Regions from separate parts of the Neorhizobium sp. NCHU2750 genome, predicted to be linked through region 2. Evidence: predicted binding sites of a transcription regulator. Region 2 holds the regulator's gene; each other region holds the start of a gene.

Region 1 (3,095 bases), 710 kb from region 2:
AGTTCCGCGAGGCGAACTACAAGGGCATGTTCACGCCGCCTTCGGCCGACAAGCCCTATATCATGGCGCCGGGCAACAATGGCGGCTCCGATTGGGGCTCGCTTTCGGTGGACGTCCGCCGCGGGGTAATCGTCGCCAACTACAATATCTTCACCAGCTACATGCAGCTGATCCCGCGCGCCGAGGATGATGCCATGGGCGTCTACTATATCGGCGACCCGCGCTCCAAGATGCCGCGTCCGGGCTTCAATCGTCCGGCTGCCGACCAGCCCTATGGCATCAGCCCCAACCAGGGTTGGCAGATGCCGACAGGCCTTCTGTGCACCCAGCCTCCCTATGGCGGCATACGCGCAATCGACCTGAAGACCGGCAAGACCCTGTGGGACAAGCCCTTCGGCACGGCAGAGCGCAACGGACCGTTCGGGATCGCCTCGCATCTGCCGCTGGAAATCGGTACGCCCAACAATGGCGGCACCCTGACCACGGCAACCGGCCTGATCTTTGCCGGCGCGACGACCGACGATCATCTGCGTGCCATGGATCTCGCCTCGGGCAAGACGCTCTGGCAGGCGGAACTTCCGGCTGGCGGCCAGGCGGCACCGATGACCTATGAGCAAGGCGGCAAGCAGTATGTGGTGATCATGGCCGGCGGCCATCACAGCATGCTGACGCCGGCAGGCGACGAACTCATCGCCTATGCACTGCCCTGATAAATGATGACTTGCAGCCCCGCCCTTATGGGCGGGGCTGCATTTTCTCTTCGTACCCATGCCGAAATCGACACCTCGCCTCAACGATTTCAATTGCATGGCCACATTCATTTCCTCACCCCAAAAACCCGTGCCTACAATCATGCCGTTCCGCTTCGGCTACACCGGTCTGCATTGCCGGCGAGGCGGAGCCGGTGATCCGGAAAAACGCCCTTATGCAAGCGGGACGCCGGGGGCCGCGCAGAAAATGGTCTGCCTCTCCTTGAAGAAAGGGGACGTGCGTGTGTCGCACACATACCGGGTCAGTGCCGCTACAGCATCGGCCCGAAAATCGGAATCGATTTTCGGAAAGCCTGATGCGTAGATCAAATGAGATAGAGCGTCCTTTATGCGTCCATTCGGACGCACAGCGCTCTAGGCATCAAACCCGCCGCAGACGGACCGGAGTTGCGCGGAAAAACACACCGAACGGGACACGCCGTGTGTCACTTTATAAAAAATTCATTCGAGACACCCGACGTGTCCCGGCCGAAATTCTGGAATGCCGAAATTTCAAAATCGCCAAAGGCACCAAGGGAGGACTCTATCCTTCGAAGCCGCAGCGTTAACCCCTGATTCACTATCGGGGCGAGGATATGACGCAAAATTCGTTCTCATTTTGTTCCAATGTTGACTCTTGTACAAAAAGAGAACAAATTAAAAACATAACGAACACGGGAGACAACGATGACTGACCTTCTTCGTGATATTGCCGCCTTCGCATCGATCGCAACCTTCGTCGCAAGCCTATCGATGATCATGCTCGTCATGTAGCAGACTTGGCCGGTGGATAATCCCCTTCGCCGGCCCGACCGAAAGCCGTTGACCACCGCAATCTTGACTGGACTTGCGGGGCAGGGCGCCCGAAAATGAACCGACTTGAATCATTGGTGGTGGCGCATAGACATGGCAGAACAGGCAAATACGGGATCGGCGGACGAAAATCTCGGGGCAACCCCGCAATTCGTTCATCTGCGCCTGCATTCCGCCTATTCTCTGCTGGAAGGCGCGCTTCCCCTCAAGAAGGTTCTGGGAAAGGCCGTTGCGGACAATCAGCCCGCGATTGCCATCACCGATACCAACAATCTCTTCGTCGCGCTCGAATTCGCCCAGAAGTCGATCTATGACGGATTGCAGCCGATCATCGGTTGCCAGCTGTCGATCGACATGCAGGATCAGGGCGACGAGCGAAGGGCAAACCAGCAGCTCGCCAAGCTGCCGGCCATCGTTGTTCTTGCGGCGACCGCCGATGGCTATGAGCGGCTGGTCGATCTCGTCAGCCGTGCCTATCTCGGTGGCGAGGGATCGAGCGAAACCCATATCTGCGCCTCCTGGCTGGACGAGGCCGGCACCGATGGGCTGATCGCGCTGACGGGGGCCGCATCCGGGCCGGTCGACAGGGCGATGAGGGACGGTCATGCCGAACTCGCGCTTGCCCGTCTCGAACGGCTGAAAGGTCTCTTCGGCGACCGGCTCTATCTCGAACTGCAGCGCCATGGCGGCTATGACCGCCGGCACGAGCAGCGCATGGTCGATCTCGCCTATACGCATGACGTGCCGCTGGTTGCCACCAACGAGGCCTTCTTCCCCACCAAGGCCGATTATGATGCCCATGATGCGCTGATGGCCGTCGCCCATGGCGCGATCGTCTCCGACGACAGCCGTTTCCGCCTGACGCCGGACCATTACCTGAAAAGCCGCGCCGAGATGGCGAAGCTGTTTGCCGACCTGCCCGAGGCGCTTGAAAACACTGTCGAGATCGCGCAGCGTTGCTCCTTCATCTTGAAGACCCGCGCCCCCATCCTGCCGCGTTTCACCGGCGTCAGTGACCATCCGGAAGAGGACGAGCGCAAGGAGGCGGCCGAATTGCGCCGCCAGGCGGTCGAGGGCCTCGACATGCGGCTTCAGGCCCTCGGCATGGCGGCAGGCTTCGAGGAAAAGGATTACCGCGAGCGCCTCGAATTCGAGCTGTCGATCATCGAGCGGATGAAGTTTCCCGGGTACTTCCTCATCGTTGCGGACTTCATCAAATGGGCCAAGCAGCACAATATTCCGGTCGGGCCGGGGCGCGGTTCGGGTGCGGGTTCTCTCGTCGCCTATGCGCTGACGATCACCGACGTCGATCCGCTGCGCTTCTCGCTTCTGTTCGAACGCTTCCTCAATCCCGAACGCGTCTCGATGCCCGATTTCGACATCGACTTCTGCCAGGATCGCCGTGAAGAGGTGATCCGCTACGTGCAGCGCAAATATGGCCGCGAGCAGGTGGCGCAGATCATCACCTTCGGTTCGCTGCAGGCGCGCGCTGCCCTTCGCGACGTCGGCCGCGTGCTCGAAATGCCCTATGGC
Region 2 (3,095 bases):
CCGTCGGGCAGCAACATTCCTCGTTTCTGCTCTTCGGCGCTTCAGGCCTGCTGCTTCTGACGCTGTTGCGCACCCGGCTCAGATATCTCGGCCTGCCGCTGATTGCGGTCGCCCTCTGGCTCTTCCTGCAGCCATGGCCGGAACCGCCGTCCAGCCTGCTGATTGCCGAAGACGGCACGCTGGTGGGACTTCGCAGGGAGGGCGGTATTGCGGTCAACCGGGCGAAGGTGCCGGATTTCATCTATGGACAATGGCGCCGCGCACGACGGCTGCCCGACCCGGAAGCGCCGATCATTCGCGACGAGTGGCGCGATAAGGATATGCCGAAGGAGGTCCCCAAAGGCCTTTCGCAGAACAGGGCGAAAACTGGCGCTGCCCGCCTGCCGAAAGCCGTCATCGAGCGTGCGCGGGATCGCATGGAGGTCACGAGCGCGGACCGCTTCGAATGTCAGCCGAAAGCTTGGTGTGCGATCATGTCTCCGGATGGTGTCATCGTCGTCGTCATCGAGGATAGCCGCTTCACCGGTGTGGCCTGTGATGTCGCGGGGCTCGTCGTTGCGCCGCGCGCTCGGTTCGACGAGTGCCGCTCGGGGACGCCATTGCTCAGCGGCAGGACGTTACGCAATACGGGTGCGGTCGAGATCGACTTTGCCGGGTCGCCGATCGCCGACGAATGGATCATCGAAACGGCAATGAGCGCCTCTGCCCGGCCATGGACCGTTCATCGCCAATATGACTGGCATCGCGGCATCTATGATGCGTCGCTACCGCCATGGCTGGTCAGGCCTTCACAAAACAGTTCAATCGAAGACGACCTGTCCGTCGACGTTTCCGCCATGGGCGCGGGAGGCGATTTTCAGGACCAGCAAGGCTTTGCCGATCCTGCTGATTTCAATGATAGCGGCGAATGAGGCCGACCAGCTTGCCCTGCACCTTGACCCGGTCAGGCGGGAAGATGCGGGTTTCATAGGCGGGATTAGCAGCTTCAAGCGCGATCGATCCACCCTTGCGGCGGAAACGCTTCAGCGTTGCTTCCTCGTCATCGACAAGGGCAACGATGATATCGCCGGGATTGGCGGTGCTGCCGTTGCGGATGATGACGGTATCGCCATCGAGGATGCCGGCCTCGATCATCGAATCGCCCTTGACCTCGAGCGCATAATGCTCACCGGCGCCGAGCATTTCGACCGGAACGGAAATGTCGTGGGTGTTGTTCTGGATGGCCGAGATCGGCACGCCGGCGGCGATGCGGCCCATCACGGGGACGCTCGCCGAGGCGCTGTCATTGGCCGGGGCCGCGGGTGCGGCAGGTGCCGGCGGTTTCTTGCCGAGGCTGCCCTCGATGACGCTCGGCGAAAATCCGCGCTTCGGCTGCAGCGTCGGCACATAGGCCTCCGGCAGCTTGATGACTTCGAGCGCACGGGCCCGGTTCGGCAGCCTTCGGATGAAGCCGCGCTCTTCCAAAGCGGTGATCAGGCGGTGGATGCCCGACTTCGATGCGAGATCGAGTGCATCCTTCATTTCATCGAAAGAAGGTGGAACGCCGGACTCCTTCATGCGTTCATGAATGAACAAAAGAAGTTCCTGTTGCTTCCGGGTCAGCATTTTGATGCACCTTCAGATTTGAAACAAATGCAGAACGAACACTATATGTTCCATATGTGTTCCGCAAGTCCCTAAATTTTCGTGAAAATATGATAACTTTCCGAGATGGCTGATAACGTTCTCGGCAGAAAGCTACTTGCGCTCCCCGACGGACTGACCAATTTATTTTCGGCGGATCAGAGTCTGGGGGACATGCGTGACTGCTAAGAAAATCGATCATCTCGTTTTGCCGGTCGGCAATCTGGTCCAGGCGCGCGAGCGGCTGTCGGGGCTGGGCTTTACTGTTGCGCCTGATGGTGTGCATCCGTTCGGGACGGCCAATGCCTGTATCTTCCTTGAGGACGGCACCTATCTGGAGCCGATCGCGCTTGCGGACCGGCGCAAGGCGGGCACCGCTGCCAAGCGCGGCAATGTGTTTGTCGAGCGAGACATTGCCTTTCGCGGCAAGCGTGGGCGTCAGGGGCTGTCGGCGATCGTGGTCGCTAGTGACGACGCTTCCGATGATCACCAGCGTTTTGTTGAAGGTGGGGTTTCGGCGGGCGAGCCGCTGGAATTTGCCCGCATCATTAAGTCACCGGAGGGAGACGAGCGGGAGGGGCGCTTTCGCCTCGCTTTTGCGGCGCTCGAAGGTGCGTCCGAATTTTTCGCCTTTGCCTGTCAGCGCGTCGTTTCCTTTCCGCAGGACATGGGGTCCCTGAGGGTGCATGCCAATGCGGTGACCGGGCTGAAGGAAGTCGTGCTTTCCTCAGGTGTGCCCGGCGATTCCGCCAGGCTGTTGCAATCCGTCCTGTCGGTTTCTGCGCAGGAAGGGGAGGCCGGGCTGGTGTTTGCCGGCGAAAATGCCAGGGTCCGGGTGGTGGACGCAGATCAGCTGCATCAGGAATTCGGGCCTGCCGCCAAGCTGCATGGGGCTGAGCTTTGCGGGCAGGCGGTGATCTTCCGCACCGCCGATCTGGCCGTGACAGAGATCACCCTTGCTGCTAATGACGTCGCATTCATCCGCCGGGATGGACGCGTGCTTGTGTCGCCGTCGCCCGGCCAAGGCGTGTTTTTCGGTTTCGAGGAATGAAAATGGCAGTGTCCCCCAATTCTGAGGTTTCGGTCGGAGAAGGCGCAAACAAGGTTGTGTTCTCCAATGCCGGCAAGCTTTCGCTGATTGCGGGCCCCTGCCAGATGGAGAGCCGCGATCACGCCTTCATGATCGCCGGCAACCTCACGGAGCTCTGCGCCAAGCTCGGCATCGGGCTTGTCTACAAGTCGTCCTATGACAAGGCGAACCGTACATCCTTGTCGGGCAAGCGCGGCATCGGGCTTGAGAACGCGATGGAGATCTTTGCCGACCTGAAGAAGGAATTCGGCTTCCCGGTTCTGAGCGACATCCACACGGAAGAACAGTGCGGCCTGGTGGCGCCGACGATCGACATCCTGCAGATTCCGGCCTTCCTGTCGCGCCAGACGGACCTGCTGGTCGCCGCCGCCAAGACGGGCCG
Region 3 (3,095 bases), 2.1 Mb from region 2:
TCGCCGGCCATGAACCTCGTCAAGGCCGAACTGCAGGGCGACAAGCTGGCCATCGGCCCGGCACTGATCTCGCTCAACGGCTACGCGCCGACATCCGGTGCCGTCACCGTCGGCCTGCGCGCCGAGGACCTGCGCCTCGTTTCCGGTGGCGAAGGCATGCCGTTTGCCGTCGAATATGTCGAGGAACTTGGTTCCCAGCGCCTTGCCCACGGCCTTGTCGGGGATCAGGCGATGACGATCGCGCTTTCCGGCGAAGCAGCTATTTCCGACCGGATGCAGATAGCCATCGATCCCGCAAAACTGCATTTCTTCGATGCCGCGACCGGCAAACGCCTTGGCGCCCAGGTGCCGGCACATGCAAGCGTTGAAGAGGCGCAGCCGGTCGCCTGACATGCACTGATGTGATCGGCCGATTGGGTCGATTGACAATCGACGGCCGGGATTATTCCCGGCCGCATTGCTTTCGGGCGGGCGCCATCCTAAATCAGGCGGGCTCGAATGGGGCAGATACGTTCTCGGGGACAGAATTCATGGTGCATGTTCGCAAGGTCGCAATCCAGATGGACCACATTTCCGGCATCAATATTGCCGGCGATTCCACCTTCGCAATGACCCTCGAGGCTCAATCGCGCGGCTACGAACTCTTTCATTATACGCCCGACCGCCTGACCATGCGCGACGGCAAGATTTTCGCGGCTGTCGAGCCGCTCGTCGTGCGCGACATCAAGGGCGATCACTTCACCCTTGGCGAAAAGACCCGCATGGATCTCTCGCAGATGGACGTCGTGCTGCTGCGCCAGGATCCGCCCTTCGACATGGGCTACATTACCTCGACCCATCTTCTCGAACGGATTCATCCGAAGACGCTCGTCGTCAACGATCCGGCCTGGGTGCGCAACTCGCCGGAAAAGATCTTCGTCACGGAATTCGCCGATCTGATGCCGGCAACCCTGATCTCCCGCGACGTCAACGAGATCGCCGCCTTCCGCCAGGAAATGGGCGACATCATTCTGAAGCCGCTCTATGGCAATGGCGGCGCCGGCGTCTTCCATTCCACCCGCGACGATCGCAACTTCACCTCGCTTCTGGAAATGTTCGGCCAGATGTATCGCGGCGAGCCCTATATCGCCCAGGCCTATCTGCCGGCGGTGCGCAAGGGCGACAAGCGCATTCTGCTTGTCGACGGCGAGCCGGTCGGCGCGATCAACCGTGTTCCGGCCGAAACCGACAGCCGCTCCAACATGCATGTCGGCGGCCGCGCCGAGCCGACCGAGCTGACCACCCGCGAAAAGGAAATCTGCGCCCGCATCGGGCCCGCCCTGCGCGAGCGCGGCTTCATCTTCGTCGGCATCGACGTGATCGGCGACTACATGACCGAGATCAACGTCACGTCGCCGACCGGCATCCGCGAAGTCAGGAAATTCGGCGGCGCCGATGTCGCAAGCCTGATGTGGGATGCCATCGAGGCAAAGCTGAAGTAATTCAGTTGCCTTGCGAAGACTGAAAGAAAAGCGCCTTCGGGCGCTTTTTGCATTTTTGTTCGATTTTTGTTCTTGTTTAAATTCGAGCGCTGTGTCAGCTTATGGTTGTGCTGGCGCGAGGTGTGACACCTTTGTCCCCGGCATCATGGCGGGGGCAGGGCACATGGTTTCACGGGTCAGCACGGTCGCATTTCAGGGCATAGACGGGGTGCCGGTGGATGTTCAGGTCATGGTTGGCCCCGGCAAGGTCGGCATGCAGATCGTCGGCCTGCCGGACAAGGCGGTGGCCGAAAGCCGCGAGCGGGTTCAGGCGGCACTGCATGCGTCGGGCCTGGCTGTGCCGCACAAGAAGGTGACGGTCAATCTGGCGCCGGCAGACCTCCCCAAGGAGGGCTCGCATTTCGACCTTGCCATCGCGCTTGGCCTGATGGCGGCGCTGGGCGCCATTCCCGGCGATGCCGTTGCCGATCATGTCGTCATCGGCGAACTCAATCTCGACGGGACGCTGGCAGCAGTCGCCGGCGCGCTTCCGGCGGCCATCAGTGCCAATGCCTTGGGAAAGGGCCTGATCTGCCCGGCAGACAGCGGCCCGGAGGCGGCATGGGCGGGGCCGGGTGTCGATATTATCGCGCCGCGCAGCCTGATCGCACTCGCCAACCATTTTCGTGGCACCCAGGTCATCTCCCGCCCGCAGCCCGCCATCCGTGCCCTTCCGGCCAACCTGCCCGATCTTGCCGAGATCAAGGGGCAGGAGAGCGCCAAGCGGGCACTGGAGGTTGCCGCCGCCGGTGGCCATAACCTGCTTTTCGTCGGCCCGCCCGGTTCGGGAAAATCCATGCTGGCGGCAAGGCTGCCCTCCATCCTGCCGCCTCTCTCCGCCGCCGAACTGCTCGAAGTGTCGATGATCCATTCGATCGCCGGCCAATTGTCCGGCGGCAAGCTTTCCGATCGCAGGCCCTATCGCACGCCCCATCACTCGGCGACCATGGCCGCTCTCGTCGGTGGGGGCCTCAGGGCAAGGCCGGGCGAGGCGTCGCTTGCCCATCACGGCGTGCTGTTCCTCGATGAGTTTCCGGAATTTTCGCCACAGGTTCTGGATGCGCTGCGCCAGCCGCTGGAAACCGGCGAATGCGTCATCGCGCGTGCCAATCACCGCGTGTCCTATCCGGCAAGCATCCAGCTCGTCGCGGCGATGAACCCGTGCCGTTGTGGCATGGCGGGAGAGCCCGGTTACACCTGCGCCCGCGGTCCCCGCTGTGCCTCCGACTATCAGGCCCGCATCTCGGCCCCCCTGATGGATCGTATCGATATTCGCATCGATGTTCCTTCTGTCGCGGCTTCGGACCTCATCCGGCCGGCGCCGGCGGAAAGCAGCGCGGACGTGGCAAAGCGGGTTCTGGCAGCGCGGGAGATGCAGCGGGATCGGTATATGACTGCCGGCCTGCAGGGTGTTCTGACCAATGCACGCTGCTCGACGGCACTGATCGAGAAGGTGGCGGAACCCGATCCCTCCGGCCTGCAATTGTTGCGAGATGCGGCGGAAAAGTTGAAATTCTCCGCCCGCGGCTATCACCGGGTTCTCAAGGTGGCGAGAACCCTTGCCGATCTCGATGG
Region 4 (3,095 bases), 2.0 Mb from region 2:
CGTTGATTTCGGCCTCGAACCAGGCGCCGGGGAAGGGCGAGAGGCCGCGAATGTGATTGTGAACCTCGGAAGCGGTCTTTGAGAAATCGATACGCGTCTCCGCCTTGTCGATCTTGGCAGCGTAGAGCACGCCCTCCTCCGGCTGCGGCGTCAGCGGCAGGTCGCTGGCCTCGAGCCTGGCCATCGCCTCGACCATGGCGCGGGCGCCAACCATCATGAGCTTGTCGTGCAGTTCGCCGGCTGTCATCTGAGCGCCGATCTTGACTTCGCTGGTGAGTGCCATCGGGCCGGTATCGAGACCCTTTTCCATCTTCATCACGATCATGCCGGTCTTTTGGTCGCCCGCCATGATTGCCCGCTGGATGGGAGCCGCGCCGCGCCAGCGCGGCAGAAGCGAGGCGTGGCCGTTATAGCAGCCAAGCCGCGTGCCCTCGAGGATCGCCACCGGCAAGAGCAGACCATAGGCCACGACGACCGCAACATCGGCCTTGAACGCACGAAAAGCCTCGCGATCCTCTTCCGCCTTGAAGTTCAACGGCGTGAGGACCGGAATGCCGAGAACTTCCGCTGCCTGATGCACCGGCGACTTGGTGAGATCGAGCCCGCGGCGGCCGGCCGGACGCGGCGGCTGGCTATAGACCGCGACGATCTCATGACCGGCCTCTTTCAGGCCCTGCAGCGTCGGCACGGAGAAATCCGGCGTGCCCATGAAGATGATGCGAAGAGACATGGTGCCTTTCGCGCCTCTCAAAGACGCGCCTTTCGTTTCTTGAGCCGCAGCAGGCCTCAGATAGCCTTGCCCTTGGCGGCCTTGGTGAACTTCTTGATCACCATCTCCCGCTTCAGACGCGAGATATGGTCGATGAAGAGGACGCCGTTCAGGTGGTCGATCTCGTGCTGCAGGCAGGTGGCGAGAAGGCCATCGGCCTCCGCAATATGTTCCTTGCCGTCGCGCCCGACATATTTCACGCCGATCGTCGCCGGCCGCTCGACCTCGGCGTAATATTCCGGGATCGACAGGCAGCCTTCCTCATAGACGGAACGCTCATCCGAGGATTTGACGATTTCTGGATTGATGAAGACCTGCGGCCGCTTTTCCTCGTCATCGCGCGATACGTCGATGACGAGCATGCGGCGGGGTACGCCGATCTGGATCGCGGCAAGGCCGATGCCCGGCGCATCATACATCGTCTCCAGCATGTCGTCGGCAAGCTTGAGCAATTCGGTATCGACGGTCTCGATCGGCGCGGAAACCTGACGGAGCAGCGGATCGGGGAGAATGATAAGAGGCTTGATGGTCATGCGGACGCCATAGCGCATCTTTTGCCCTGAGGGAACAGGGCATTACGCGAAGCCGCCCGCAAATGTTCACGTTTTGATCTTTCAAAGTCGCAATGATCTGCTAGTGTGCCCCCATGAAAACTGATCTGGCCCAATTTCTCTCCGCTGAAACAGGCGCGATGCCAATCCTGCTGGTCGGGGCTGCGCTCGTTATTCTGGTCGCTGTCGTGCTCATGCTCCGCTCCGGCAGACATCGCGAAGAGATGGCCCAGAGAACGGCGGATGCCGAAGCGCGGCTGGCGGAACTGGTCCGCATGCAGGGCGAGATGCATGGCCGTGTCGCAGCGATGGCGGAGACGATCAGCACCCGCCAGGCCGAGCTCAATCATTCCGTCAACCAGCGGCTCGACGGAATGAGCCACCGGCTGGGCTCGACGATTACCGAACAGACCAAATCGACGCATGAGAACCTGCGCAAGCTGCAGGAACGGCTGGCGGTGATCGATGCGGCGCAGAACAATATCCAGACACTCGCCAAGGATGTCGTCGGGCTGCAGGCGATATTGTCGAACAAGCAGACGCGCGGCGCCTTCGGCCAGGGCCGCATGGAGACGATCGTCGCGGATGGATTGCCACAGGGTGCCTATTCCTTCCAGTCGCCGCTTTCCAACGGGACGCGGCCGGATTGCGTGATCCGGATGCCGAATGGTGCGCCGCCGCTTATCATTGATGCCAAGTTCCCGCTGGAGGCCTGGACGGCGTTTCGCGAGGCAGCCTCGCCGGATGCGCGGCGCGCTGCAGGCCAGCAGTTCCGCCGGGACATGGAGGTCCATATCAAGGATGTGGCGGAGAAATATCTGATCGCCGGCGAAACGCAGGATACGGTTCTGCTGTTCGTGCCGTCGGAATCGATCTTTGCCGAAATCCACGAGCATTTCGATGCCGTGGTGCAGAGGGCCCAGCGGGCGCGCGTGGTGATCGTTTCGCCATCGCTGCTGCTTCTGTCGATCCAGGTGATCCAGGCGGTATTGCGCGACCAGCGGATGCGCGAACAGGCGCATCTGATCCAGGGCGAAGTGGGGTTACTGATGGAAGATCTCGGGCGGCTGGAAGACCGGACCCGGAAGCTGCAGTCGCATTTCCTCGCCGCCGAGAAGGATGTGGAGCAGATCCTCACCTCGACGGACAAACTGACCCGCCGGGGCAACCGGATCACGTCGCTGGAGCTGGAAACACCTGCCACCGCTGAAAGCTCGGCCGAGGTTGCGGCACAGAAATCGGTTGAAAGCCGCACCGGCCTGCTGCGACTGAGGGTAGTTGACGAGGAGTGATCTCCTCGGGCAGTGTCGCCGGCACTTCAGTCATCAGCGGCAGGCATAGCATGATCACCGTCTTCGGCTCCATCAACATGGATCTCATCGCCAACACGGCCGAACTGCCGAGGCCCGGCGAGACGGTCGCAGGCTCGAGCTTTGCCACGGCGGCAGGCGGAAAAGGGGCAAACCAGGCGCTTGCCGCGCGTCGCGCCGGAAGTGCCGTCAGAATGGCGGGCGCAGTCGGCAATGATACATTTGCCGCCCCGGCATTGGACTTGCTTGAGGGGGCGGGAGCCGATCTCACGTCCGTACTGAAGGCCAGCGAGCCGACCGGTACCGCACTGGTATTGGTGGGCGGCAATGGCGAGAACATGATCGCCGTTGTACCGGGCGCAAACGGCACGCTGACACCGGACGAGGCGGTGAAGACGGTGACGGCCATGGCAGCCGGCGATATTCTGATGCTGCAGCTCGAAATTCCCGCTCCGGCGGTGGAAG

Evidence for each region. Region 2 encodes LexA, which represses DNA repair genes until DNA is damaged. Its sites were predicted from a motif close to TGTTCNNNNTGTGTTCNG; they were not measured.
Region 1: dnaE (DNA polymerase III subunit alpha) is a predicted target of LexA. The motif match lies at 1,359-1,376, and genes of this name have one in related genera.
Region 3: NCHU2750_RS20685 (YifB family Mg chelatase-like AAA ATPase) is a predicted target of LexA. The motif match lies at 1,538-1,555, and genes of this name have one in related genera.
Region 4: NCHU2750_RS00270 (DNA recombination protein RmuC) is a predicted target of LexA. The motif match lies at 1,366-1,383, and genes of this name have one in related genera.

What each region holds. Positions count from the first base shown of each region.
Region 1 is NZ_CP030827.1:1,339,821-1,342,915, forward strand. It holds gene NCHU2750_RS06525 (membrane-bound PQQ-dependent dehydrogenase, glucose/quinate/shikimate family) at 1-710, shown strand, start outside; gene dnaE (DNA polymerase III subunit alpha) at 1,656-3,095, shown strand, end outside.
Region 2 is NZ_CP030827.1:2,051,999-2,055,093, reverse strand. It holds gene NCHU2750_RS10115 (ComEC/Rec2 family competence protein) at 1-911, shown strand, start outside; gene lexA (transcriptional repressor LexA) at 892-1,605, opposite strand; gene NCHU2750_RS10105 (VOC family protein) at 1,802-2,674, shown strand; gene kdsA (3-deoxy-8-phosphooctulonate synthase) at 2,677-3,095, shown strand, end outside.
Region 3 is NZ_CP030827.1:4,293,009-4,296,103, forward strand. It holds gene NCHU2750_RS20675 (sn-glycerol-3-phosphate import ATP-binding protein UgpC) at 1-390, shown strand, start outside; gene gshB (glutathione synthase) at 531-1,481, shown strand; gene NCHU2750_RS20685 (YifB family Mg chelatase-like AAA ATPase) at 1,645-3,095, shown strand, end outside.
Region 4 is NZ_CP030827.1:53,974-57,068, reverse strand. It holds gene fmt (methionyl-tRNA formyltransferase) at 1-730, opposite strand, end outside; gene def (peptide deformylase) at 787-1,302, opposite strand; gene NCHU2750_RS00270 (DNA recombination protein RmuC) at 1,416-2,612, shown strand; gene NCHU2750_RS00265 (ribokinase) at 2,663-3,095, shown strand, end outside.